2 regions of the Chryseobacillus diguaensis genome follow, and region 2 is predicted to be linked to the other one. Evidence: a T-box and tRNA genes for the amino acid it is inferred to sense, from the RefSeq annotation. Region 2 holds a T-box; the other holds one or more tRNA genes.
The links. A T-box is a leader RNA that pairs with one kind of tRNA and senses whether it is charged. The one in region 2 lies ahead of serS (serine--tRNA ligase), so its partner is inferred to be a tRNA-Ser.
Positions count from the first base shown of each region.

Region 1: it encodes a tRNA-Ser, which carries the amino acid that the T-box ahead of serS (serine--tRNA ligase) is inferred to sense. The anticodon was not compared.

Region 1 is NZ_JBMKNV010000020.1:22,310-40,864, forward strand. It holds gene menD (2-succinyl-5-enolpyruvyl-6-hydroxy-3-cyclohexene-1-carboxylic-acid synthase) at 1-911, opposite strand, end outside; gene ACOT8F_RS19780 (isochorismate synthase) at 901-2,322, opposite strand; gene ACOT8F_RS19785 (1,4-dihydroxy-2-naphthoate polyprenyltransferase) at 2,657-3,592, shown strand; gene ACOT8F_RS19790 (TraR/DksA C4-type zinc finger protein) at 3,815-4,579, shown strand; gene ACOT8F_RS19795 (tryptophan-rich sensory protein) at 4,536-4,703, shown strand; gene ACOT8F_RS19800 (class I SAM-dependent DNA methyltransferase) at 4,730-5,464, opposite strand; gene ACOT8F_RS19805 (TIGR00266 family protein) at 5,761-6,552, shown strand; gene ACOT8F_RS19810 (YkgJ family cysteine cluster protein) at 6,887-7,234, shown strand; gene ACOT8F_RS19815 (lipase family protein) at 7,314-8,039, shown strand; gene ACOT8F_RS19820 (glycogen/starch/alpha-glucan phosphorylase) at 8,079-10,487, opposite strand; gene glgA (glycogen synthase GlgA) at 10,474-11,931, opposite strand; gene ACOT8F_RS19830 (GlgC family sugar phosphate nucleotidyltransferase) at 11,928-12,956, opposite strand; gene ACOT8F_RS19835 (glucose-1-phosphate adenylyltransferase) at 13,046-14,188, opposite strand; gene glgB (1,4-alpha-glucan branching enzyme) at 14,142-16,067, opposite strand; tRNA gene ACOT8F_RS19845 (tRNA-Glu) at 16,427-16,498, opposite strand; tRNA gene ACOT8F_RS19850 (tRNA-Ser) at 16,519-16,609, opposite strand; tRNA gene ACOT8F_RS19855 (tRNA-Asn) at 16,635-16,709, opposite strand; tRNA gene ACOT8F_RS19860 (tRNA-Ile) at 16,714-16,790, opposite strand; tRNA gene ACOT8F_RS19865 (tRNA-Gly) at 16,809-16,882, opposite strand; tRNA gene ACOT8F_RS19870 (tRNA-His) at 16,891-16,966, opposite strand; tRNA gene ACOT8F_RS19875 (tRNA-Phe) at 16,987-17,062, opposite strand; tRNA gene ACOT8F_RS19880 (tRNA-Asp) at 17,380-17,455, opposite strand; tRNA gene ACOT8F_RS19885 (tRNA-Met) at 17,459-17,535, opposite strand; tRNA gene ACOT8F_RS19890 (tRNA-Ser) at 17,699-17,791, opposite strand; tRNA gene ACOT8F_RS19895 (tRNA-Ile) at 17,808-17,884, opposite strand; tRNA gene ACOT8F_RS19900 (tRNA-Met) at 17,889-17,965, opposite strand; tRNA gene ACOT8F_RS19905 (tRNA-Ala) at 17,989-18,064, opposite strand; tRNA gene ACOT8F_RS19910 (tRNA-Pro) at 18,080-18,156, opposite strand; tRNA gene ACOT8F_RS19915 (tRNA-Arg) at 18,184-18,260, opposite strand; tRNA gene ACOT8F_RS19920 (tRNA-Leu) at 18,280-18,365, opposite strand; tRNA gene ACOT8F_RS19925 (tRNA-Gly) at 18,372-18,446, opposite strand; tRNA gene ACOT8F_RS19930 (tRNA-Leu) at 18,456-18,540, opposite strand.
Region 2 is NZ_JBMKNV010000025.1:10,477-17,526, reverse strand. It holds gene ACOT8F_RS20635 (YaaC family protein) at 1-358, opposite strand, end outside; gene guaB (IMP dehydrogenase) at 613-2,076, shown strand; gene ACOT8F_RS20625 (D-alanyl-D-alanine carboxypeptidase family protein) at 2,224-3,570, shown strand; gene pdxS (pyridoxal 5'-phosphate synthase lyase subunit PdxS) at 3,864-4,748, shown strand; gene pdxT (pyridoxal 5'-phosphate synthase glutaminase subunit PdxT) at 4,764-5,354, shown strand; T-box leader at 5,411-5,622, shown strand; gene serS (serine--tRNA ligase) at 5,705-6,985, shown strand.

The sequences.
Region 1 (18,555 bases), on a different contig from region 2:
AAGAGAGGCTTTGAAACAGGCATGGCACCAAATCGAATGACCAAATCAGGCTTAAAATGCTTGTTTAGTTCATCATCTTTCAGGATCGAATCATAATATTCAATTATTTGGTCCTTATTGTGACCGCCTGTCCTTAAATTGGAAAGCGGATCAGCCAATATAGGAAATTGACATTTTTCCGCAAAAGGAAGGATGTGTTTGTGAAATTCTTCACTTTGTACGTCACCGCAAACAATCAGGCCTTTTTCAGCCTGCCGAATTACTTTGGCAATCCGGTCAGCCTCAATTGCTGAAATGGCTGGCAATGAAGATGTCCTTACAACATGTCTCTTTCGCTCCCAATCATTTTCCCATAAATTTTCGAGCTCAAGGTCAGGCAAAAGCGGCTCGCGAAATGGGAAATTCAAATGAACAGGGCCCATCGGCACTCCAGTACTGTATCCAGCTGCACGGCCAGCAAGAGTTCTAGCATATTGCCTCATAGAAATACTGCTTTCCGGAAGGGCTGCATCAGCAAACCACTTGACATATTTTCCATATATATGGATTTGATCTATTGCTTGCGGAGCCCCTGAGTCCCTCAATTCATGCGGCCTATCGGCTGTTAAGACAATAAGAGGCACGTGGCTGTAATGGGCTTCAATAATAGCAGGGAAGTAGTTGGCTGCTGCCGTGCCCGAGGTGCAAAGGAGCGCCACCGCATTTTTTTTAGCTTTGGCAAGTCCAAGGGCATAAAAGCCAGCAGAACGCTCATCTATTTGCAAATGAACTTTAATATTTGGGTGCTCCGAGAGCAAAATCGCCATCGGAGTGGACCTTGACCCGGGGCTCACGACAGCATCTGTTATCCCTTGTTTAAACAGCTCATCTACAAATCCCGCAGTATAAGCTGTTAACTGGTCAGATTTCATGTAAATCCCCTCCTAACGCTGATAACATAGGTTTTAGCTTTATCATCGTTTCAGCATACTCCGATTCGGGTTCTGAGTCCTTTACAATCCCGCATCCTGCATATAGGTCAGCTTCTTTTCCCCTTAACAGGGCGGACCTTATCGCAACTGCAAACTCTCCATTATCTTCACCGTCAAACCATCCAACGGGACCTGCGTACCAGCCTCTGTCCATTGGTTCAATTTCTCGAATCATTTCAACAGCTTTTTCTTTAGGCAATCCCCCAAGAGCTGGTGTTGGATGAAGTGTTTCAACGATGCTCAAAAAAGAGCAGCCTTTTTTTAAGGTTCCTTCAACAGGTGTAAACAGATGCTGTATATTTTTAGTTTTATACAGGCCAGGTTCCTGCGGAATTTGAACTTCATCACAGCAGTCCTTCAAAGCTCCTTTAATCATTTGAACAACATAATCATGCTCTTCAAGATTTTTTTGGTCATGAAGGAGTGTTTCGCCTAGTAATATATCTTCCTCATCAGTTTGTCCCCTTTTTATGGAGCCGGCCAAACAAGTTGAAAGCACCTTCTGTCCCTCCAGTTTGACAAGTCTTTCCGGTGTAGCTCCAAGGAAACAGCTCTCACCGTTTTCAACTGCAAAGATATAGGAAGTTTTCTGTTCATTAATCAGTGTTTGAAGAACTTGCTCTGCTTGAAGCTGATCATTAAAAGTCAGCGTAATATCCCTTGCAAGGACAACTTTATCAAGTTTTCCTGCTTTAATGGAATCTGTTGCTTTTTTGATGGATTGCATCCATTCTGATTTATGATGTTCAGCAAAAGAAAGTTGCTGCGGGTTTTTTTCTTTCCATTCAGCTGCGTGTTTTTTTATTCTTACAGTCTGGAATTTCTGGAAATATTCCAGACATCGTTCAACAGGATCATAACTTTGAATAACCTTATTTATCGTTAAAAATACACCTTTATCTGTTTTTGAAAGCATACAGGAAGGCAAAATAAAACGCGCTTCTTTAAAGTCTTTCCATTTCGCTTCATCATTTTTAAAAGGATCAAATGAGAATCCTCCTAATAAAAGCGGTCCGAAAGCCTGATCCTGATCATTGGCTTCCTGATAGAATACAACTTTTTTAAAGCGCTTCCATTCCTTTTCAACTTCCTGAAACCTTGCGTTCGTTTTATCTTCGGATGTAATGACAAGTTCATTGCCCAATCCTGCGAATGACTGTCTTCCATTTGGTGACATCCAGAAAAACCTTTCTCCCGGAGACATTTCCTTTCCGAATGTAAAGAACTCAAGGGGGCCCATTGAATCCAACTTAGAGACATGGCTGACGATCACAGGGTTTCCTGTTTTAACTGCCATATCCAAAGCAGATAATATGGTTCGCTTAAACGTGTCCTGCAGCGTAGTAATCACCTAAATTACCCCCCAAATCCGTAAACTCACTTTTTTAAACATACATCTTTGAAATTAGCGTGTCAATAGTTGCAGATTGGCTCAGCTTGACTGCTTTTAACCTCATTATATAGATTTTATCTTCATTTAGAAATTAATGCGTCTCAAAAACTTGCTGGAATTATTGGAAAGAGCAAGAAAAGCTATTATCCTCAAGGATTGACACAAGGCTTACTTTTCCCTACACTATTGTTGGGTCCGTTTGCTTTTTTTAAAATGGAGTTAAGACTCATTTGTATTTGATCGTTATACAAAAGAATCATTTTTTTTATTAGGTATTAAAGGAGAGAAAACTATGCATCCTGATACACATACACCTGATGCTAATCCTAGCGGGTCTGATAAAAATTGGAAAGTATGGTGGATGCTGCTTCGCCCTCATACACTGACAGCAGCTTTTATCCCCGTTACGCTCGGTACAGTCATGGCATTAAAGGTACATTCATTTCATATATGGCTCTTTCTTGCCATGCTGTTTGCATCTATTTTGATACAGGCCGCAACGAACATGTTTAATGAATACTTTGATTTTAAAAGAGGTCTTGATAACAAAGATTCTGTCGGAATTGGAGGGGCAATTGTCCGAAACGGAGTAAAGCCTTCAATCGTATTGAATCTTGCGTTTACGTTCTTTGGCATTTCGACTTTGCTGGGTGTTTACATTTGTTTTGCGTCAAACTGGTGGATTGCATTAATAGGTACTCTTTGCATGGCAGCAGGCTACTTATATTCTGGAGGACCCAGACCGATTGCATATACACCTTTTGGAGAGCTGACGGCCGGTTTTTTAATGGGAGTTGTAATAGTACTCATTTCTTTCTTCATCCAAACTGAAACCATTACACTTAATTCCTTTCTTATTTCTATTCCTGTTTCACTGCTGATCGGTGCGATCAATCTCGCTAACAACATAAGAGATCTTGATGGAGACAAATTAAATGGAAGAAAGACATTGGCTATCCTTATGGGAAAAAGAAGAGCAGTAAAGTTTCTGGCATTTATTTTTATCCTTTCTTATTTGCTTATTATTTCTTTCATCCTTCTGGATATTGCACCTATATGGAGCTTGCTTGTCTTCCTAAGTCTTCCTAAATCCATTTTTGCTGTTAAAGCATTTATCGGAAAAGAAATGCCGATCGAAATGATGCCTGCTATGAAAGCAACAGCACAGACAAATACTCAGTTCGGCTTCCTTTTGGCAATTGGACTGTTTTTAAGCTATCTGATCTGATACGGACTTGTGTCCGTATCTTTTTTAATGGCTGTTTTTTCCATAGATTGTTGCTATTCGCAAATCCCTTTATCACGCATTTTGTCTTGCTTCTTGGCATCTTTAAGATATTTATTTTTAAAAAGCAACAAAGTTCAACAGTCCAATTATTTCAACTCATGAATCACTCTCGGAATGCTCATAATAATGTAAGGAAAAAATTATTGCGAGGAGAGGGTAGAAATGCTGACACCCGAACAGCTGGACAATTTCCGTTCACAGCTCGTTACAGCAAAAAATGAACTAATTGCGCGTTTTAATGAGAACGGCCATTATGGTTTGGAGAATGGTCACGCCCATGAATCGACAGGTGAATTATCAAGCTATGACAACCATCCTGGTGACGAGGCAACAGAACTGTTCGAAAGAGAAAAAGATCTGGCCCTGAACGAGTTATCTGAAGAGGAGCTTCATGATATAGATCATGCACTTAAAGCATTAAATGAGGGAAGTTATGGGATATGTGAAGTATGCGGCAAGCCAATTTCAGTGGAACGTCTTTCAGCACTTCCAACAGCTGTTACTTGTAAAGACCATTCCCCTAACCAAACTGTTTCTCATGACAGGCCAATTGAAGAATCCGTGCTCAAGCCGCCATTCGGGCAATTTGATTTCGATGATCGCGACGAGTCTGTGGCATATGACGCAGAAGATACTTTTCAAGAGGTTGCTGAATTCGGTACCTCTGAAAGCCCATCTGATTTTGAATATCCTCCTGAAAGATATGATGATATGTATATTGAATCCGATGAACCGATTGGATATGTTGAGGACCTTGAAAACTACATTGGAACAGATATTTCCGGAAAAAATGTTACTGTTTATCCAAGTGAGCTTCATGAAAAATATGAATCAGAGCTTGACGAGGAAGGAATCATGACTGAGTTTGGCGACCTGCCTGCTTATGAGAAGGATCCGTATACAGAGGATTACGAGAAAAGGGATTGATGAAAATCCTGTAGTTATTACCGCTCTCTTAGTAATTATTATGGCAAGTAAGATCAGCTGGATTTCTGCTATTTTGCTGGTTCCTTATCTTTTGTGGACAGGATTTTCGACTTGTTTTAATTGAGAGAGCCAGAAATAAGGCTGGCTCTCTTATCTATTTTTTTCACAGGAAAAAATTAAAAATAACGGAATTCGCATCCTTCTTTCGTATTCGTTTTTGTTCTCAAAATATTCTTTTACAGGCTTTCCCTCCCGCAATTCCTTCACAGTAAAGCCAGCTCCTGTTAATAGCCCAAAATAGTCTTCCACTGTGCGATGGTATTTTACAACCACTTCCCCAATCCATGGCTCTATTCTTTTCCCGCTCTGAAAATAATCATCTACAATCCAATCTAACCTCTTGCCGGATGCTTCGAGGCTTTTAGAAGAAGAAGTAAGCAAAGGGTGCTGAACGCTAAACACAAACTTTCCTCCGTTTGAAAGGCAATCATATACTTTATCAATAATGCGGTCTATTTTTTCAACGTAATGAAGTGCTAATTGGGAGACAACAATGTCAAAAGAATTCGAAGGAAACCCATAATTCTCCATCGATTGATGGATAATATTTCCATTCCTGCCTTTTATTTTTTCTCCTGCTCTTTCACACATGTTTTTCGACCCGTCGACTCCTGTATAGGAATGACATTCTTCAAGCAATTCCAATCCAAGGGAAGCATCCCCGCATCCTAAATCGAGAAGAGCCTTCCCGTCTATCTTACCCAGCATCTCCCTTAGCAAAGGGTTTTCCATAATGATGTTAGGACTTTCCGGACGATGCCTGCGCTCCATATACCGCTCAAAAAACTCATTATTATCATAAACTGCTGAACCTTTATATTCCATTCCCAGACACTCGCTCCCCTTTTCCAGAATATTGTATTTATTCGACCATACCAAATACCGTTAAAATAATATATATTAAATATATCTGCTGAACAATTGGAGACAATGTATAAGGCTCTTTTCTTAAACTTTGTTGCCCATGACCTTATATTACGGTTAACAAACCATCGGGAAGGTAATATTCTTTAAGAAAAGAAGCCCCGAAGCTTGGCTGAATGCGTGATAAGAGCTTGTACGAATGTTTGTTTCCATTCAGCGAATACTACAAATAAAGATAAACTTGAGGGGGACCTAAAATGAATGCACATGAAATTGCCTACAAAATTTATGGCGATGATATGCAGTATGTTGAAATTGAGCTTGATCCTGAAGAAAGTGTAATTGCGGAAGCAGGCGGTATGATGATGATGGAAGACGGCATAGATATGGAAACCATCTTTGGCGATGGCGGCAATCAGGGTGGCTTTCTCGGTAAGCTTGTCGGGGCCGGCAAACGGGTTTTAACAGGCGAAAGCTTGTTCATGACTGTATTTACAAACAAATTTGCAGGAAAAAAACATGTCTCTTTTGCAGCGCCATATCCTGGGAAAGTCATTCCAATTGATCTGACTCAGATGGGAGGAAAGGTGGTTTGTCAAAAGGATGCCTTTTTATGTGCTGCCAAAGGGGTAACGGTCGGAATTGATTTTCAGAAAAAGCTTGGCACAGGCTTCTTCGGCGGGGAAGGCTTTATAATGCAAAAGCTTGAAGGAGACGGACTTGCTTTCCTGCATGCAGGCGGAACGATCCGTAAAATTGACCTGACACCTGGTGAAACGCTTCGAATAGATACTGGCTGCCTCGTTGCGATGACAAAAGATGTTGATTATGGTATTGAATATGTAGGTAAAGTAAAATCTGCCTTCTTCGGAGGCGAAGGACTATTCTTTGCTACAGTGAAAGGCCCTGGCAGCGTTTGGGTGCAAAGCCTTCCGTTCAGCAGGCTGGCAGACCGGGTAATGGCAAGTGCTCCAGGCCATTTTGGACAATCAAGAGATGAAGGAAGCATTCTTGGCGGCATTGGCAGGCTGTTTGACGGCGATAATTAATTGTTTATGAAGCACTGAGGTTTATAATATTGCCCTTTTATTAAGGCTCTTTTCTTAAACTTTGTTGCTTTCTCATCTATATTAGATGATTGCGAACCAATATACCTTGTGAATTTTAAGGAAAGATGCCACGAAGTAAGTCTTAATACCTGTTCAAGGTTAGTACGAATAGCAACAATCTTTGCATATAAAATTTATCAGAAAAGGGGCTGTCTTAAAAGAGCAGTTCCTTTTTCAAATTTGTAATTTACAGTTTCCACATTATGGTTTAAAATAATAGCTTCATTGGTTACTAGAGAAAGGATTTCATCCATTTATTACAGGAGGATTTTGTATGGAAAGCTTACCCTGCCAAGGATGCAAAGGTCTTTGTTGCGGACCCGTTCCAGTAACAGAAAAGGAACTTTCAAAGTTAAAAAAGAAAATTAAATCAATGCCAGCAAAAAAACGCCTTGAGCTCAAAAACCAGCAGCGATACCATGGAACTTGTATCTTCTACGATCTCACTTCTGATAAATGCGGCGTCCATTCGGCCAGGCCGTCTGTGTGCCGGGCTTTCGGATACCATAAAAATCTCGTCTGCTTCCGTAATCCTAAAGCTGCATCAGAGCAGTCTTGGCAGCTTTCCGAAGAAGCTGCAGGTATATTATCGGTAGACTTTACATGGAAAAACTTCGGTTAATAAGGGCATTCACCCATTTACTCTTCTGTTCATAGATTGGTTATACAACAGTCCTAAACAGGAGGAAAATGACGTGAAAATGAAAGGCACTGTAAGAAAAGATATTGCGGTATTCCTTGCTGAGTGCAGTATACTGACCTATGAGCAATTTCATCAGAACGGACTTTTTACAATCCCAGAAGGCTTTCAGGTGGTACTTTCCTTTAAAGCCCTCTCCATATATGAAGAAGAATGGTTTGGTTTTATTTTGGAATCGGATCAATGTGCCGTTATTTCATTTAGAGGGACGCAATCCGACCCTGATTGGATAGCAGATGCAAATATTGGCCAAACCGTCTATCCCTATGCAGATGCAGGAAAAGTGCATAAAGGATTTCTCTCCATTTATGAATCCTGCCGAGAGACAGTTATGGAAGCTCTTAAAGCAGTTCCCTCTCATAAACAGCTTCTGATAACCGGTCATAGTCTTGGAGCTGCCCTTGCGACCCTTTGCGCTCTTGATGTCTATGAAAATACCGATTTCCCCTCCCCTCTTATGTATACATTTGGCGGCCCAAGAGTCGGCGATCAGTCGTTTGTTAACGTTTTTCAGCAAACAGCTATTCAATATCTTCGTTTTGTCAATTTAAGCGATCTAGTCCCTCTGCTTCCTCCTTCACGTATTAAAAACCCTTACACGAACACGGTCTTTACCTATAGGCATTTGCCGCGCCTTTTTCTCTTTTCCATCCAAAAGGGTTCCATCAAAAATAATCACAGTATGTATACGTACCTTGAAGCTATTGAAGAACTTCCTGAAGAATAAAAAAAGCAGAGCACAAAAAAAGACTCTCTAGAGAGCCTTTTAGGAATAAATTGAAATCGGATGGATCTTCCAAATATCATCTGCATATTCCTTAATAGTTCGGTCGCTTGAAAAGCCGCCTGATAAAGCAATATTCATAATGGACTTTTCAAGCCATTTGTCCTTTTCAATATAGGCTGCTTCAACCCGCTCATGTGCTTCAGCATAGGAAGAGAAATCACGAAGGACAAAATATTCATCATTATGGGTCAGCAATGAATCAAAAACAGGCTCGAATTCGCCTTCTGTCTCGTGAAAATAACTGTTCATCAGCTGATCAATGACCTGGCGAAGACGGATATCATGATGATAGTACTCAGCTGCCCGATAGCCGCCGTTTTCATAGTAGTTCAATACCTCTTCAGCGGTAAGACCAAAGGTAAAGATATTTTCTTTCCCGACTGCCTCAAGAATTTCAATATTGGCGCCATCAAGCGTTCCTATTGTAAGAGCACCATTCATCATAAACTTCATATTACCGGTCCCTGAAGCTTCCTTGCTCGCTGTGGATATTTGTTCACTTACATCTGCTGCCGGAAAAATATATTCAGCAAGAGAAACCCGGTAGTTTTCCATAAAGACGACCTTCATCATTTTTGACAGTTTTGGATCATTATTTACTTTATCAGCAAGAGAGTTAATAAGTTTAATGATTTTTTTTGCATAATAATAACCTGGGAAAGCTTTTGCACCGAAAATAAAGGTTCTTGGATAAATACTGAAATTGGAATCCTCCTTAAGGCGATTCGCAAGATACATAATATGAAGCACATTCAGCAGCTGCCGTTTGTATGCATGAAGCCTTTTTACCTGGACATCAAATATAGAGGTTTCGTCAATTTTTAAACCTGTTTGTTTAAAAATTTTATCCGCTAATATTTGTTTGCGTGTATGTTTTACAGCTGACAGCTTCTCTTTGAAAGCGGGATCATAAGCAAATCTTGTAAGCTCAGACAATTGAACAGGATTTCTGATCCAGCTGTCACCCGCTGCCTCTGTAATAAGTCCTGAGAGCTCTGGGTTTGCTTTCAAAAGCCATCTTCTGTGAGTAATTCCATTCGTTTTATTGTTAAATTTTTCGGGCTCAAAATCATAAAACAGCTTCATTTCACGATGCTTTAAAATTTCGGAATGAATCTTTGCAACTCCATTGGTGCTGTGGCTTCCTGCAATGGCCAGGTGAGCCATCTTTACAACATCGTGGGCAATTATGGCCATTTGCTCAATTCTGCCCCAATCTCCAGGGTATCGGTTCCATAATGCTTCGCAAAAGCGTTTGTTTATTTCTTCAATAATCATGAAAATTCGGGGGAGCAGCGCTTTAAATAAATAGACAGGCCATTTTTCAAGTGCTTCTGAAAGGGTAGTGTGATTGGTATAAGAAAAAGTGTGAGTAGTTATATGCCATGCTTCATCCCAGCCCATGCCTTCCTGGTCAAGCAGGATTCTCATAAGCTCCGGTATAGCCAGTACAGGATGAGTGTCATTTACATGAATGGCAACGTGTTCGTGGAAATCCCTGACACTGCCTTTGTTATCACGGTGTGAAGAGATAATGTTCTGAAGACTTGCAGAAACTAAAAAATATTGCTGCTTTAACCGAAGGAGCTTTCCTTCGTCGTGAGTATCATCAGGATAAAGATATTCCGATACTGCTTCTGTATCACGTTTATACTTAATCAAATCTGTCGTAGGAGAAGTGGTGTGAGATGGCTCTGCACTCCATAGCCTCAATGTGTTCACCGTTTGGTTAAGATAACCGATTACTGGCATATCATAAGGCACTGCACTAATGTTTTCGGAATGAACATGCCTGAATTGTGTGCGGCCAGCTTCTTCCCTTACATCAATATATCCCCAGAAAGCAACTTCAACTGATTGATCCGGCTTTCTTACCTCCCAAACATTCCCATGGCGAAGCCATTGTTCAGGGTATTCTACCTGATATCCATCGACAATTTTTTGATCAAACAGGCCGTGTTTATAACGAATGCCGCATCCATTACCAGGCAAATCGAGAGAAGCCATGGAGTCAAGGAAACAGGCGGCAAGCCGCCCCAATCCTCCGTTTCCAAGACCCGCATCAGATTCTGCTTCTTCAATCTCACTCAGCTGAATACCAAGCTCTCCCAATCCTTCCTGGACTACTTCCCTGATACCAAGATTAATTAAATTCTGTCCAAGCATTCTGCCAAGAAGAAATTCAATGGAAAAATAGTAAACTTGCTTATTATTTGCCGTTCTGTTCATTTCGTTCGTCTTTATCCAATTGGAACTGATATGTTCTCTTACCATCAGTCCGAGCGTGTTGTACTGATCTCTGCTGGTGGACTCCCTAAAAGTTTTACCATACATCATTTCAAGGCGTTTTAAAAAACTTCTTTGAAAGGTTTCCTTACTCGAGAACACGGCTCCCACTCCCCGCAATCAAACCAGCATACAGCTGATTATATTGTAATGCAGACTGCTTCCAGCTGTAATCCTTTGACATGGCTCTTCTAACAAGCTTCTCCCAGAGTTTCTGTTCATCCATATAAAAAGCAACAGCACGTTCAATCGTATTTTTCATATCGTGTGCATTGAAGTTGGTAAAGCTGAATCCATTTCCTTCTCCAGTTGCTTCGTTATAAGATTGCACCGTGTCACTTAACCCTCCTGTTTCTCTCACGATCGGAAGAGTTCCGTACCTGAGAGCTATCAGTTGCCCGAGACCGCATGGTTCAAATTTTGACGGCATCAAAAACAAATCAGATCCTGCATAAATTCTATGAGCGAGCTTCTCATCAAAACCTATGTATGCTTTAAATTTATCAGAATGGGAGGATTCCATATACCTAAAATAATTTTCAAATTCCACTTCGCCTGTACCAAGAATAATCCATTGAACATTCATTTCCATCATTTCATCCAGTACACGTTTGACTAGATCAAGGCCTTTTTGGCTTGTCAGACGGGTAATCATAGAAATGATTGGAATGTCCAGATTCTCTTCCAGACCAAACTCTCTTTGCAGCGCAAGTTTGTTTTCTTTCTTTCCTTCAAGAGATTGTGCATCAAAAGGGACGCTTAGACTGGAATCAGCTGCAGGATTATAAATATCAGCATCAATCCCGTTCAAGATTCCAACCACTGAATCTCCTTTATATTCAAGAAGGCCTTCAAGACGTTCGCCGTAATAAGCTGTCCGGATTTCATCTTTGTATGTTGGACTTACTGTAGTAATAACATCAGAAGCACCAATCGCTGCCTTCATAAAATTCACGTTTCCGTAGAATTCAAGTTTATCTGCAGTAAATGCTTCATAGCCCAGATTCAGGAGCTCAAATAAAACTTCCTCAGGAAAAATCCCCTGAAACTGCAAATTATGAATGGTAAATACCGTTCTGATTCCCTGGTAAAATTCATGCTGCATGTATTGCTCCTTCAAAAGGAAATTCGCCATGCCAGTATGCCAGTCGTGGCAATGAAGGGCATCCGGCTTGAAATCAATCACCGGCAGAACATCCAGCACCGCCCTTGAAAAGAAAGCAAAACGTTCTCCATCATCAAAATGTCCATATAAACTATCTCTTTTAAAATAATACTCATTATCAAGGAAGTAGAAGGTAACACCGTCGTGTTCAAGCACTTCAATACCGCAGAACTGTTCTCTCCAGCCGACATGGACGGTAATCTCTCCGATTTTTTCCATGCCGCTTTTATATTCATCAGAAATTTGTCCGTACTTTGGCATTATGACCCGGACATCTTCCCCAAGACGTTTCAATTCCTTGGGGAGGGCGCCTGCAACGTCCGCTAATCCCCCGGACTTTACAAATGGGACACATTCAGAGACAGCGAATAAGACTTTCACGAGTTCATCAGAGCTCCCTGAACTGATCCTTTTTGAAGAACCTTTGGCGCGTCTTCCGTTCCAATGATTTCTATCCCATTTCCAATTTTAACGTCTTTATCTAAGATCACATTTTCTAATTTGCAGTCCTGCCCAATATGTGTTTTTTGCATTACGATGCAATTTTTTAGCACAGTGCCTTTTTCAATGTGAACAGCTCTGAAGAAAATGCAGTTTTCAACGTGGCCTTCAATTCTGCTGCCATTTGCAATCATGGAGTTTTTCACAAAGGAATCTTTATAATACTGCGTTGGCGGCTCATCCTTTACTTTTGTAAGAATTGGCGCTGACTTAAGGAATAACTCATTCCATACTCTTGGCTTTAGCAATTCCATGCTGATTTTAAAATAGCTTTGAATAGAATCCACAACAGCAGCGTAGCCTTCATGTTCATATGTGCAAATATTCATTTCGTTTCTGCCATTCGTAATGGCTTCCTGCAGTGTACGGTAACCATTATTTTGATAACTCTCCATAAGTTCCATGAGCTTTTTCCTGGAAAGAATATACATTTGAAGGCTCTGTTCATCCTTCATTATTTCTGTAATGTCGCAGCCAATATCAATATGGCGCTTTAAAACAAGCTCATAGTCAATGTTGCAGATTGTGTTGCAGCTTGTGATAACAGCATATTCCTGTTTGCTTCTATGAAAATAGTCGATATGGTCAGTGAATTGGCGGAATGAGCCAAACTCATTATATTCTTCATGAAGATTCTGGGATGGAAAGAAAAACAGACCGTCTCTTTTCCGATTCAAATCCCATTCTTTTCCTGAACCAAGATGGTCCATTAAAGAGCGGTATTGGTGTTTAGGGAAGATAGCGACACTTTCTATCCCTGAATTTACCATACTGGATAAAATGAAATCGATTAATCTGTATCGTCCGCCAAATGGGACAGCGGCAAGTGACCTATTATATGTTAATTCTTCAATCTCTGGTTTTTGAATCGTCGCATCTATAATTCCGAGCATGCTCATCTTCATGTCTATTCCACCTTCCGAATCATTTATTAAGGCTCATTTTTTTAAAACTTTGCTGCATGTCATCTCTATTAATGAATTTACAGCCTTGATTAAATACTGAAAGATTGTTTTACATACTCCTGTGTAACAAGCAATACTTCATCAGCATTTTCGGATTTAATTACTGTACCATCAGGTATTTCCATGTCTTCGGGCACGATCGCGTTCTCTATGTAGACGTTCTTACCTACGGTGGCACAAGGCATAATGACCGATTTTTTTATCGTCGAATTTTTGCCGATTGTTACTCCTTGGAAAAGCACTGAGTTGAAAACATTACCATGAACAATACAGCCTTCATTAACAAAGGATTCGGTAACTTCGGCTGAATCCGAAATAAATTGCGGCGGCTGATTCGGGTTAACAGAGTAAACTCTCCAGTCATAATCAAAAAGATTCAAAGTGGAATTGGAGTCTAGAAGATCCATATTTGCTTCCCAGAGCCCTTTAACCGTTCCTACATCTTTCCAATAACCTTTAAATGGATAAGCTACAACTTTTTTATGTTCCTCCAGCAGCAATGGAATGATATCTTTACCGAAATCATTGCTTGAGTATGGGTTGCGGTCATCCATTTCCAAGTAATCTTCCAAAACGGAATATTTGAAAATGTAAATTCCCATAGATGCAAGATTATTTTTTGGATTCTGAGGCTTCTCTTCGAATTCAAGAATATCCATGTTTTCATCAGTGTTCATAATTCCAAAGCGGCTTGCTTCATCCCAAGGAACCTCAATGACAGAAATAGAAACGTCAGCATCCTTTTCAATATGATAATCAAGCATTTTGCCGTAATCCATTTTATAAATGTGATCTCCGGATAAAATCAATACATATTCAGGCTCGTATTGTTTCAAATAGTTTAGGTTTTGATAGATCGCACTTGCTGTACCTTTATACCATTTCACTTCAGAAGATTCTGCGTATGGAGGCAATACGGTAACTCCTCCGTTTTTGCGGTCAAGATCCCAGGCACTTCCGATACCGATGTAAGAATGGAGAACAAGAGGCTGATACTGTGTCAAAACACCCACTGTATCCATTCCTGAGTTGGTACAGTTGCTTAGTGTAAAATCGATGATGCGATATTTTCCTCCAAAAGGAACAGCCGGTTTTGCCAAATTTTTCGTTAAAGAGCTTAGACGGCTACCTTTTCCCCCTGCCAGGAGCATCGCTACGCAATTCTTTCTCATTTTTCATTTCCCCTCTCTTTTTAATTGCTCTTAAAATACTGATGCCCATAGGCGGAATTGTCATGGAAATAGAATAGCTTTTACCATGTATTTCTCCTAGTACAGCTTTTAATTCTTTTTTATTGATTTGTCCAGAACCGCCGAAGTCTACATGGTCACTATTCAGGATCTCTTTATACCTTGTATCAATAGGAACCCCAATTTGATAATCATGATAGACTTCAGCTGTAAAGTTGCACACGATGATAAGCAGTTCGTTTGGAGTCGAACCTTTACGGATAAAAGAAAAAATGCTTTGCTCCGAGTTATCGGCATCAATCCATTCAAATCCTTCTGGCTCGTGATCCAGTTCATAAAGAGGCCGCTGTTTTTTATAGATATTGAGCAGTTCTTTAAAATATATCCGGACTTTTTGATGCATTTCGAACTCATCAAGTATCCAATCCAGCTTTTCAAGGTCTTTCCACTCATCAAATTGCCCGAACTCCCCTCCCATAAAAAGGAGTTTTTTTCCAGGATGAGCGATCATGTAGCCGTAAAGAAGTCTGAGCTGAGCGAATTTTTGCCAGTAATCGCCAGGCATTTTATTCAGCAGCGACTTTTTCCCGTGAACCACTTCATCATGGGATAAAGGCAAAATAAAATTTTCACTGAATGTATAAACAAGAGAAAAAGTTATCTTATTATGAAGGTACTTTCTTTCATGGGGGTGTGCTTCCATATAAGTGAGCACATCGTTCATCCAGCCCATGTTCCATTTATAGTTGAAACCAAGCCCTCCGTCGTATGTAGGACCCGTAACCAAGGGCCAGTCGGTTGAATCTTCGGCTATCATTAAAGTTGCAGGATCTTTAGCAAATACAACTTCATTTAGCTTTTGAAGGAATTTTACGGCGAAAGGATTTTCGAAATAGTCCTCGTTGTTAGGCCAATAGAGCATGTTTGCCACTGCATCTATTCTAAAACCATCAATGTGGAAATATTCCAACCAAAAAAGTGCATTGGAAATAAGAAAACTTTGCACTTCTGTTTTTCCCAAATCAAAATTAGCAGTTCCCCAAACCAAATTTTCCCTGTCTTTGTAATTTGAGTACTCATAAGCAGGCTGGCCATCAAACATATAAAGGCCATGTGCATCTTTACAGAAGTGTCCTGGAACCCAATCCATAATCACTCCTATGTCGTTTTGGTGGCACTCGTCAATGAATGCCATTAATTCATGAGGGGTGCCGTACCTGCTTGTAGCTGAGTAGTATCCTGTACCTTGATATCCCCAGGAACGATCATAGGGATGTTCCACTAAAGGAAGTAATTCTATGTGAGAAAAGCCATGGTCTTTAATATATGGGATTAGCTGCTCAGCCATCTCTTGATATGAATAAAGGCTTCCATCCTCTTTCTTATTCCAAGTACCCAAATGCAGTTCATAAATAAACATAGGACGGTTAAAAATTGTTTGTTTTGTTCTTTTTTTTCTCCATTTCAGGTCGTTCCATTGATATCCTTCCATGTTATAAACTATGGATGATGTGCTAGGTCTTTCTTCTGAGAAAAATGCGTACGGATCAGATTTTAGCAATACCTCCCCTGAAACAGTGAGAATCTCATATTTATACAGGTCTCCTTCTTTTAATTCCTCTAAGAAACCTGACCAGATTCCCTGATCACTTACTTTCTGGAGCGGATGGCTTTTTCCGTTCCAATTATTAAAATCACCTGCTACTCTTACTTCTTTAGCATTCGGAGCCCAAACACAAAACTCTGTGCCGCAGACACCATCTACTTCCTTTATATGAGCCCCAAATTGCTCATAGCTGTTAAAGTAGTTTCCTTCGTGGAAAAGATGTATCTGCAAATCTGTTGGGCATAAGAGAATCATCATGTTCACCCTTTCAATACAAATTGACGTATATATCGACTTTATTCAAGGCTAAAGTCGGAAATCCTCTTTTATAAGATATTTAATTTTTGACACATTTTTACACAACTAATAACAAAATTTTTAAACAATTTTCTTTGAAATAATGAATTGGAAATAAAGCATTTCATTGAAATAGGAGTCTTAAAGGCTTTGAGCAATTTCAGTTTGCTTTTGAATGAGGAGAAAGATAAGAAATGAAAGAGAGAGATTATATTAACATAACATAGAATTCGACATTATGTCGAAACTTAATGGGGGGGTTTTAAGTAAATAAAAAACCGCTGCTGTTAAAAGCAACGGTTCTTATAATATAAATATGACCCCTACGGGATTCGAACCCGTGTTACCGCCGTGAAAGGGCGGTGTCTTAACCGCTTGACCAAGGGGCCTTGAAATGTAAAAGGTTGACTGGCGGAGAAGGAGGGATTTGAACCCTCGCGCCGCTTACGCGACCTACACCCTTAGCAGGGGCGCCTCTTCAGCCACTTGAGTACTTCCCCAGTAAATTACTGTAAAAATAAAAAATGGCTCCGCAGGCAGGACTCGAACCTGCGACCGATCGGTTAACAGCCGATAGCTCTACCACTGAGCTACTGCGGAATAATGGTGGGCCTGAATGGACTCGAACCATCGACCTCACGCTTATCAGGCGTGCGCTCTAACCAGCTGAGCTACAGGCCCATAAATATGGGTTATATTTGGAGCGGGTGATGGGAATCGAACCCACGACATCAGCTTGGAAGGCTGAGGTTTTACCATTAAACTACACCCGCAGTGTAAATGGGGCGATTGATGGGAATCGAACCCACGAATACCAGAGCCACAATCTGGCGTGTTAACCACTTCACCACAACCGCCACATAATTCTTAAAAATAATGGTGGCTCGGGACGGAATCGAACCGCCGACACATGGATTTTCAGTCCATTGCTCTACCGACTGAGCTACCGAGCCATATAAAATGTTTGATACTATTAAGTTCCTTCTTGCTGGCAATCCCCAAATCTCAGGATGTTTAGCCAAGCAACAGCTCGATTTGTGCGCTGAAGCATCGCTTCGCAGCTTATTCGAACGTGCTCTACCGACTGAGCTACCGATCAATTATGTTTCGGCTTCCACTAAGCTTCGAATCTATTCATCAGCTCCTTCGATCGCATCCTCATGTATTACTTATACGCTGCGGTGCTCACTCAGTCGCTTCCCCGACCTTATCGCTTATTGAAACCCTCTTACATTGTATTAAGTTTTATATGTATAGAAGAAAATATAAATGGCGGTCCCGACCGGGATCGAACCGGCGATCTCCTGCGTGACAGGCAGGCATGTTAACCGCTACACCACGGGACCAATTGGTTGCGGGGACAGGATTTGAACCTGCGACCTTCGGGTTATGAGCCCGACGAGCTACCGGACTGCTCCACCCCGCGACAATAATAAGTATTTAGTTTTTCTATGCACATAGAGAGCATGACTGTCCTCACCTAAGGAAGCCAAAGCAAGATGCGGCTCAGTGAGTACAACTCGAAGATTTTTCGCAGAAGCAGCGCTCGTTGCTCCACCCCGCAATAATATTAAGCATTTATAAAATTATGGAGGAGGAAGAGGGATTCGAACCCCCGCGGGCTTTGACACCCCTGTCGGTTTTCAAGACCGATCCCTTCAGCCAGACTTGGGTATTCCTCCATGGCAGTAGTATAAGTGGTGGACCTTGTAGGACTCGAACCTACGACCGGACGGTTATGAGCCGTCTGCTCTAACCAACTGAGCTAAAGGTCCAATATGGTAGCGGCGGAGGGAGTCGAACCCACGACCTCACGGGTATGAACCGTACGCTCTAGCCAGCTGAGCTACACCGCCATATTGTTAAGTATTAATATGAATGGTGGAGCCTAGCGGGATCGAACCGCTGACCTCCTGCGTGCAAAGCAGGCGCTCTCCCAGCTGAGCTAAGGCCCCATTCTAATATGTAAGTGGTCGGGAAGACAGGATTCGAACCTGCGACCCCTTGGTCCCAAACCAAGTGCTCTACCAAGCTGAGCTACTTCCCGATATTCTTATGTAATACAAGAATAAATTGGCGCGCCCGAGAGGAGTCGAACCCCTAACCTTTTGATCCGTAGTCAAACGCTCTATCCAATTGAGCTACGGGCGCATATGAAATTAAGTCTAAGTGCCGAGGACCGGAATCGAACCGGTACGGTAGTCACCTACCGCAGGATTTTAAGTCCTGTGCGTCTGCCAGTTCCGCCACCCCGGCTTGAGTTGGAGCGGAAGACGGGATTCGAACCCGCGACCCCCACCTTGGCAAGGTGGTGTTCTACCACTGAACTACTTCCGCAAATGAAAATGGTGCGGGTGAAGGGACTTGAACCCCCACGCCGTAAGGCGCCAGATCCTAAGTCTGGTGCGTCTGCCAATTCCGCCACACCCGCATATGAAAATGGTGA
Region 2 (7,050 bases):
TGACTTCATCTTCAAGAAATTGATATTGCTGCTTTTTTCTTTTTCTGGTGCTTACCCCGTGCGCGAGAACAGAAGAGGTTTCCGGATAATAAGGATCAATGGTCAATATACTGGCTTTTATTAGCTGAACCAGTCCATAAAAGTACAAGATCGGCTTTAAGGAAACAGGAGCCCCGGTTCCCTGCTGGAAGAAATTTTCCGCATGCATGATGCAATATGTTAGCTGGTAGCTATTTTGATAAGAGCATTCACTGGCCTTTGGAATTTCCAGCCTTTCATAATTTCTTTCCAGGCACTTTTGGACGGTGGCTGTTGAAAGAAAAGGCTTGAATTTGGACCATTGCATGGAACTATTCATGAATTGATCACTCCGAACGTTTCATTTTAAAGGGTTTAAAATTTGCTGCTCTTAGTTTTAATTATATATACGTACAGAGAGCACCCATTTTAAAAAAGCTGCACTGAAGTTAACTTTTAATTTTTACGAATCACAACGATTTATATAAAAGACAGTTTTTTCTAAATATTTAATCATTTTTCCTTTCCTTGACAGTAACTAGCGGGTATTGTTACTCTACTAATAATATTTTGCCGAAATGAGGGGGATTTTATATGTGGAATGATAAATTTACTAAAGAAGGTTTAACTTTTGATGATGTTCTTTTAGTCCCCGCAGAGTCACAGGTTTTGCCTAGAGATGTTGATTTGAAGGTAGAACTGACTCCTACTTTAAAGCTGAATCTCCCTATTATCAGTGCCGGAATGGATACTGTTACGGAAGCTCAAATGGCTATTTCGATGGCTCGTCAAGGCGGACTTGGTATTATCCATAAGAACATGTCCATCGAACAGCAGGCTGAACAGGTTGATAAAGTAAAACGCTCAGAGCGTGGAGTTATTACGAACCCATTTTTCCTCACTCCAGAGCACCAAGTTTTCGATGCAGAGCACTTAATGGGAAAATACCGCATTTCCGGTGTTCCAATTGTAAACAATCAGGATGATCAGCAGCTGGTTGGAATTATTACAAATCGTGATTTGCGCTTCATTCAGGATTACTCCATTAAAATTTCGGACGTTATGACAAAAGAAGGATTGGTTACTGCTCCTGTTGGAACCACTCTTGAAGAAGCAGAAGAACTTCTGCAGCAATATAAAATTGAAAAACTCCCTCTAGTTGATGATCAGAATGTTCTTAAAGGGTTAATTACCATTAAAGATATTGAGAAAGTCATTGAATTTCCAAACTCCGCAAAGGATGAACACGGAAGGCTGCTTGTCGGTGCTGCTGTAGGTGTTACAGCTGATACAATGGTACGTATTGATAAGCTCGTTGAAGCAAGTGTCGATGTTATTGTGGTCGATACGGCTCATGGCCATTCAAAAGGAGTACTTGAAATGGTCAGCAAAATCAGGGGAGCATATCCGAAGCTGAACATTATTGCAGGAAACGTAGCGACTGCGGAAGCAACAAAAGCTCTGATTGAAGCAGGAGCAAATGTTGTGAAGGTAGGAATCGGACCTGGATCTATCTGTACAACAAGGGTTGTTGCCGGGGTAGGCGTACCGCAAGTTACGGCGATTTACGACTGTGCAACTGAAGCAAGAAAACATGGAGTTCCGATCATTGCTGATGGCGGAATCAAGTATTCCGGCGATATAGCAAAAGCACTTGCAGCAGGAGGACATGTGGTTATGCTTGGCAGCCTGCTTGCAGGAACGACTGAAAGTCCTGGAGAAACTGAAATCTACCAAGGACGCCGTTTCAAAGTATACAGAGGAATGGGATCAGTCAGTGCAATGGAAAAGGGAAGCAAGGACCGGTATTTCCAAGAGGATAATAAAAAGTTTGTTCCTGAAGGAATCGAGGGCCGGATCGCATACAAAGGACCTGTTGCCGAGACTATTTATCAGTTAATAGGCGGTGTTCGATCAGGCATGGGATACTGCGGTACAAAAAATCTCGAAGAGCTTCGCGAAAATTCTTCGTTTATCCGTATGACGGGGGCAGGGCTTACAGAAAGCCACCCTCATGATGTACAAATCACGAAAGAATCACCGAATTATTCCAGATAAGCCAAGTTGTGATCAAAAAACGACTTTTTGACAGAGTCTCTGACTCTGTCTATTTTTTTTGATTCCACTATGATAAAATTAATTTTGTTGTTTCAGAGACAATTTAATAGCTAGATAGATATGAAAATTCCCACGGAGGTAATCAGTTTGAGCATCATGAATTTAAAGCGATATTTGGCAGTACTTTTAATGGTCACTCTAGTCTTCAGTATTATTACCCCTCTAAAGCAGGCATCGGCTGCATCTGATCCTATCAGCATTAGTGCAAAAGCTTCTATTCTCGTTGAAGCATCATCAGGCAAAATTCTTTATGGAAACAATATTGATGAACAATTGCCTGTAGCAAGTATGGCTAAATCCATGACAGAATATCTTGTCCTCGAAGCAATACATAAAGGAAAAATCAAATGGGATCAAACATACACTCCAGATGATTACACCTACAAGATTTCCCAGATTCGCGAATTGTCAAACGTACCTCTAAGAAAAGATGGTTCCTATACTGTTCGTGAGCTTTATGAAGCAATGGCAATTTATTCAGCAAATGGGGCAGCAATTGCACTTGCTGAAGTTGTAGCTGGCTCAGAAACTAACTTCATCAAAATGATGAATGATAAGGCAAAAGAGCTTGGACTGAAAAATTCCAGATTTGTTAATGCAACTGGTTTGGAAAATAGGGACCTCATGGGCATGCAGCCTGATGGGACTACTGTTGATGAGCAAAGTACAATGTCTGCTAGAGACATGGCACTTCTTGCACAGCGTTTGATTAAAGATTATCCTGAAATGATTCAAACAGCAAGCATCCCGAGAAAAACGTTTAAAGAAGGCACAGATATGCCGAACTATAACTGGATGTTAAAGGGCTTGATCTATGAATATCCAGGAGTGGACGGGTTAAAAACAGGTTCAACAAGCTCTGCAGGTTCTTGTTTTACAGCAACAGCAAAACGAAATGGTATGCGTGTCATTTCTGTCGTGTTGAATGCGACTGATGGTACTGGCGATATCAAAAAACCTCGTTTTAAAGAAACAAAAAAATTGCTGGATTATGCGTATAATAACTTTACAGTTGAACAGCTGTATCCTAAAAACTATCAATTAAAAAAACAGGCGACTTTACCAGTTGTTGATGGAAAACAAAAAGAAGCAGCCATCATTACAAAGGCTCCTTTAATAGTTGCAATGAAGCGCGGCGAAAAGGAAAGCTACCAGCCAAAACTTACTTTAGACAAACGTCTGCTGAACGATAAAGGCGAATTAACAGCACCTGTTAAAAAAGGCCAAAAAGTTGGAGTAATGGGACTTGAATACAAAGGCAGCGAAAAAGATTATGGTTTCCTGACAGGTAATTCTGGCGGTGAGGTTGATGTTGTAACAAAAGAAAATATTGATAAAGCCAATTGGTTTGTACTGGCAATGCGCGGCATAGGCGGATTTTTCGCAGGCCTATGGAACGGTGCAGTTCATGGAGTACAAGGCTGGTTTAAATAGGCTGATTTCGAAAAGATTGCAGCTATTCGTATTATGCTTTGGGCCATCTTTTCTTAAAATTTGAATTTGTATTCTTGTTCTGAATTAGAGGGAAATGCAACAAAATTAAAGAAAAGAGCCTTAAATAAGGAACAGAATCTCTGTTAATGGCAGAGATTCTTTTCATATCATAGTTTTAAGACCGAAATGGAAAGAATATTCTTATGAATCAAGTTTTTTTAGGATAGGATTTTTAGATTGAATAGGATAAAATAGGACATATGATTTTAGATTATTATTAGGAGGAATCTTCCATGACAAATAGAGGAACTGATCGAGTTAAACGCGGAATGGCTGAAATGCAAAAAGGCGGCGTTATTATGGACGTTGTTAATGCAGAACAGGCGAAAATAGCAGAAGAAGCAGGTGCTGTTGCAGTAATGGCACTTGAGAGAGTACCTGCCGATATTCGTGCAGCAGGCGGAGTGGCGCGTATGGCTGATCCGACTATTGTGGAAGAGGTCATGAATGCTGTCAGCATTCCGGTAATGGCAAAAGCTCGTATCGGACATATCGTTGAAGCAAGAATACTTGAAGCAATGGGTGTTGACTACATTGATGAGAGTGAAGTATTAACTCCTGCCGATGAGGAGTATCATATCAATAAGCGTGATTACACGGTTCCATTTGTATGCGGATGCCGCGATCTTGGAGAAGCAACGCGCCGTATTGCAGAAGGAGCTTCAATGCTTCGGACAAAAGGCGAACCAGGAACAGGCAATATCGTTGAAGCTGTCCGCCATATGAGAAAAGTAAATGCTCAAATCCGCAAAATTGCCGGTATGAGTGAAGATGAATTGATGACAGAAGCAAAATTGCTTGGCGCGCCTTATGAACTTCTGATTTCTATCAGAAGTGAAGGAAGATTGCCGGTAGTAAACTTTGCTGCAGGCGGAGTAGCGACTCCTGCTGATGCAGCGCTTATGATGCAGCTTGGCGCAGATGGAGTTTTTGTCGGTTCTGGAATTTTCAAATCCGATAACCCTGCTAAATTTGCCCGTTCCATTGTGGAAGCAACAACTCATTTCGATGACTATGAATTGATCGCAAGCCTATCAAAAGGCTTGGGAGCAGCTATGAAGGGAATCGAAATTTCTACACTGCTTCCGGAAAACCGTATGCAGGAACGCGGCTGGTAAAAAGGAGTTTTGTAAATGCTGAAAATTGGTGTTTTAGCTCTTCAAGGGGCTGTGAGAGAACACATTCGTTCTGTTGAAGCATCAGGTGAAGAAGGAATTGCTGTGAAAAAAGTCTCTCAGCTGAAAGAGCTTGATGGCTTAATTATCCCTGGCGGAGAAAGTACAACGATGCGCCGTTTAATTGATAAATACGAATTCATGGCTCCTCTAAAAGAGTTTGCTCAAGACGGCAGACCGATATTTGGGACATGTGCGGGATTAATCATACTGGCAAAATCAATCGTTGGACAGTCTGAAGCCCATCTGGGAGTTATGGATATTACGGTCGAAAGAAATTCTTTTGGACGCCAGCGCGAAAGCTTCGAAGCAGAACTGAATATCACTGGTGCTGCCGAGGATTTCGTTGGAGTCTTTATCCGTGCGCCTCACATTGTAGAAGCAGGGGAAAATGTTGAAGTACTTTGCAAGCACAATGGGCGTATTGTTGCTGCAAGGCAAGGGAATTTTCTTGGCTGTTCCTTCCATCCGGAATTAACGGATGATCACCGCATGACAGGACTGTTTTTAGAGATGGTGAAGGAAGCAAAGGAAAAATCCGCTGTATAAAACGGTTGAAACTGTACCAAACTTGTAGTAAATTATGTAATATCGAAACGTAAATAATGAAAGCATTGACAGGAAGCAGTAACAAGACGTTCTTTCTTTAGAGAGCCGGTGGCTGGTGGGAACCGGTGTAAGGGCCTTGTGAATCCATCCTCGAGTGAAATATTGAAACATAAGTAGATATTTCCGGTCATGGCCGTTATCATGTTAAAGCTGGAGAACTGATTGTTCTCAACTAGGGTGGCAACGCGGGTTAACTCTCGTCCCTTTCATTAGGGACGGGAGTTTTTTGTTTTTATTTGAGTTTCAATTTACGAATGCGAAATCAAAAGACAATTAAGGAGAGATGAAGCATGCTGGATATTAAACTTTTGCGTCAAAATTTCGAAGAGGTTAAAAGCAAACTGCAGCACAGAGGCGAAGATTTAACTGACTTTGAAAAATTTGAAGATCTGGATAAAAGACGCAGGGAGCTTATTCTTCAAACAGAAGAGCTAAAAAGCAAACGTAATGACGTCTCCGGCCAGATCGCCAAGATAAAAAAAGAAAAGCAGGATGCGGATCACCTGATTGCAGAAATGCGTGAAGTAGGAGACAAAATTAAAGAGCTTGATGATGTTTTGAGGGCAGTAGAAGAAAGCCTGGAAACCCTGCTCATGTCCATTCCGAATATCCCTCATGAGAGTGTACCAGTTGGGGAAACAGAGGATGATAATGTAGAGGTAAGAAAATGGGGAGAGCTTCCGCAATTTTCTTATGATGCCAAACCACACTGGGACGTAGCAGATCATCTTGGTATCCTGGACTTTGAAAGAGCAAGTAAAGTAACAGGAAGCCGTTTCGTTTTCTATAAAGGCTTAGGCGCACGCCTAGAGAGAGCACTGTTCAATTTTATGCTTGATTTGCATGTTGATGAGCATGGATATACTGAAATTATCCCGCCTTACATTGTTAACAGAGCGAGCATGACTGGTACAGGGCAGCTCCCGAAATTTGAAGAGGATGCTTTTAAAATTGCGGATGAAGATTACTTTTTAATCCCTACAGCAGAGGTTCCTGTAACCAATTTGCACCGCGATGAAATCCTTTCTGCTGACTCTCTTCCGATCAGCTATGCCGCTTTCAGTGCCTGCTTCCGTTCTGAAGCAGGATCAGCAGGCCGTGATACCCGCGGATTGATTCGCCAGCATCAATTCAATAAAGTAGAGCTTGTGAAATTTGTGAAGCCTGAAGACTCTTATGCTGAGCTTGAAAAACTTACAGGCCATGCAGAAAAAGTACTTCAGCTTCTTAAGCTTCCATACCGGGTCTTGAGCATGTGTACAGCAGATCTTGGTTTTACTGCCGCGAAAAAATATGATCTTGAAGTTTGGCTTCCAAGCTATGGCACTTACCGTGAAATCTCTTCTTGCTCTAATTTTGAGTCTTTCCAGGCGCGCCGTGCGAACATCCGGTTCCGTCCTGATGTAAAAGCGAAGCCGGAGCCTGTTCATACATTAAATGGTTCTGGACTTGCCCTTGGAAGAACTGTTGCAGCCATCCTTGAAAACTACCAGCAGGAAGATGGCAGTGTCGTCATTCCTGAAGTTTTGAGACCTTATATGGGCAACAAGGAAGTTATTATTCCGAACTAATGATAAGAAGCTCTGCCGGGAATATTTTGCCGGCAGAGTAATTTTTAAAAAAATCTTTGAAAGAT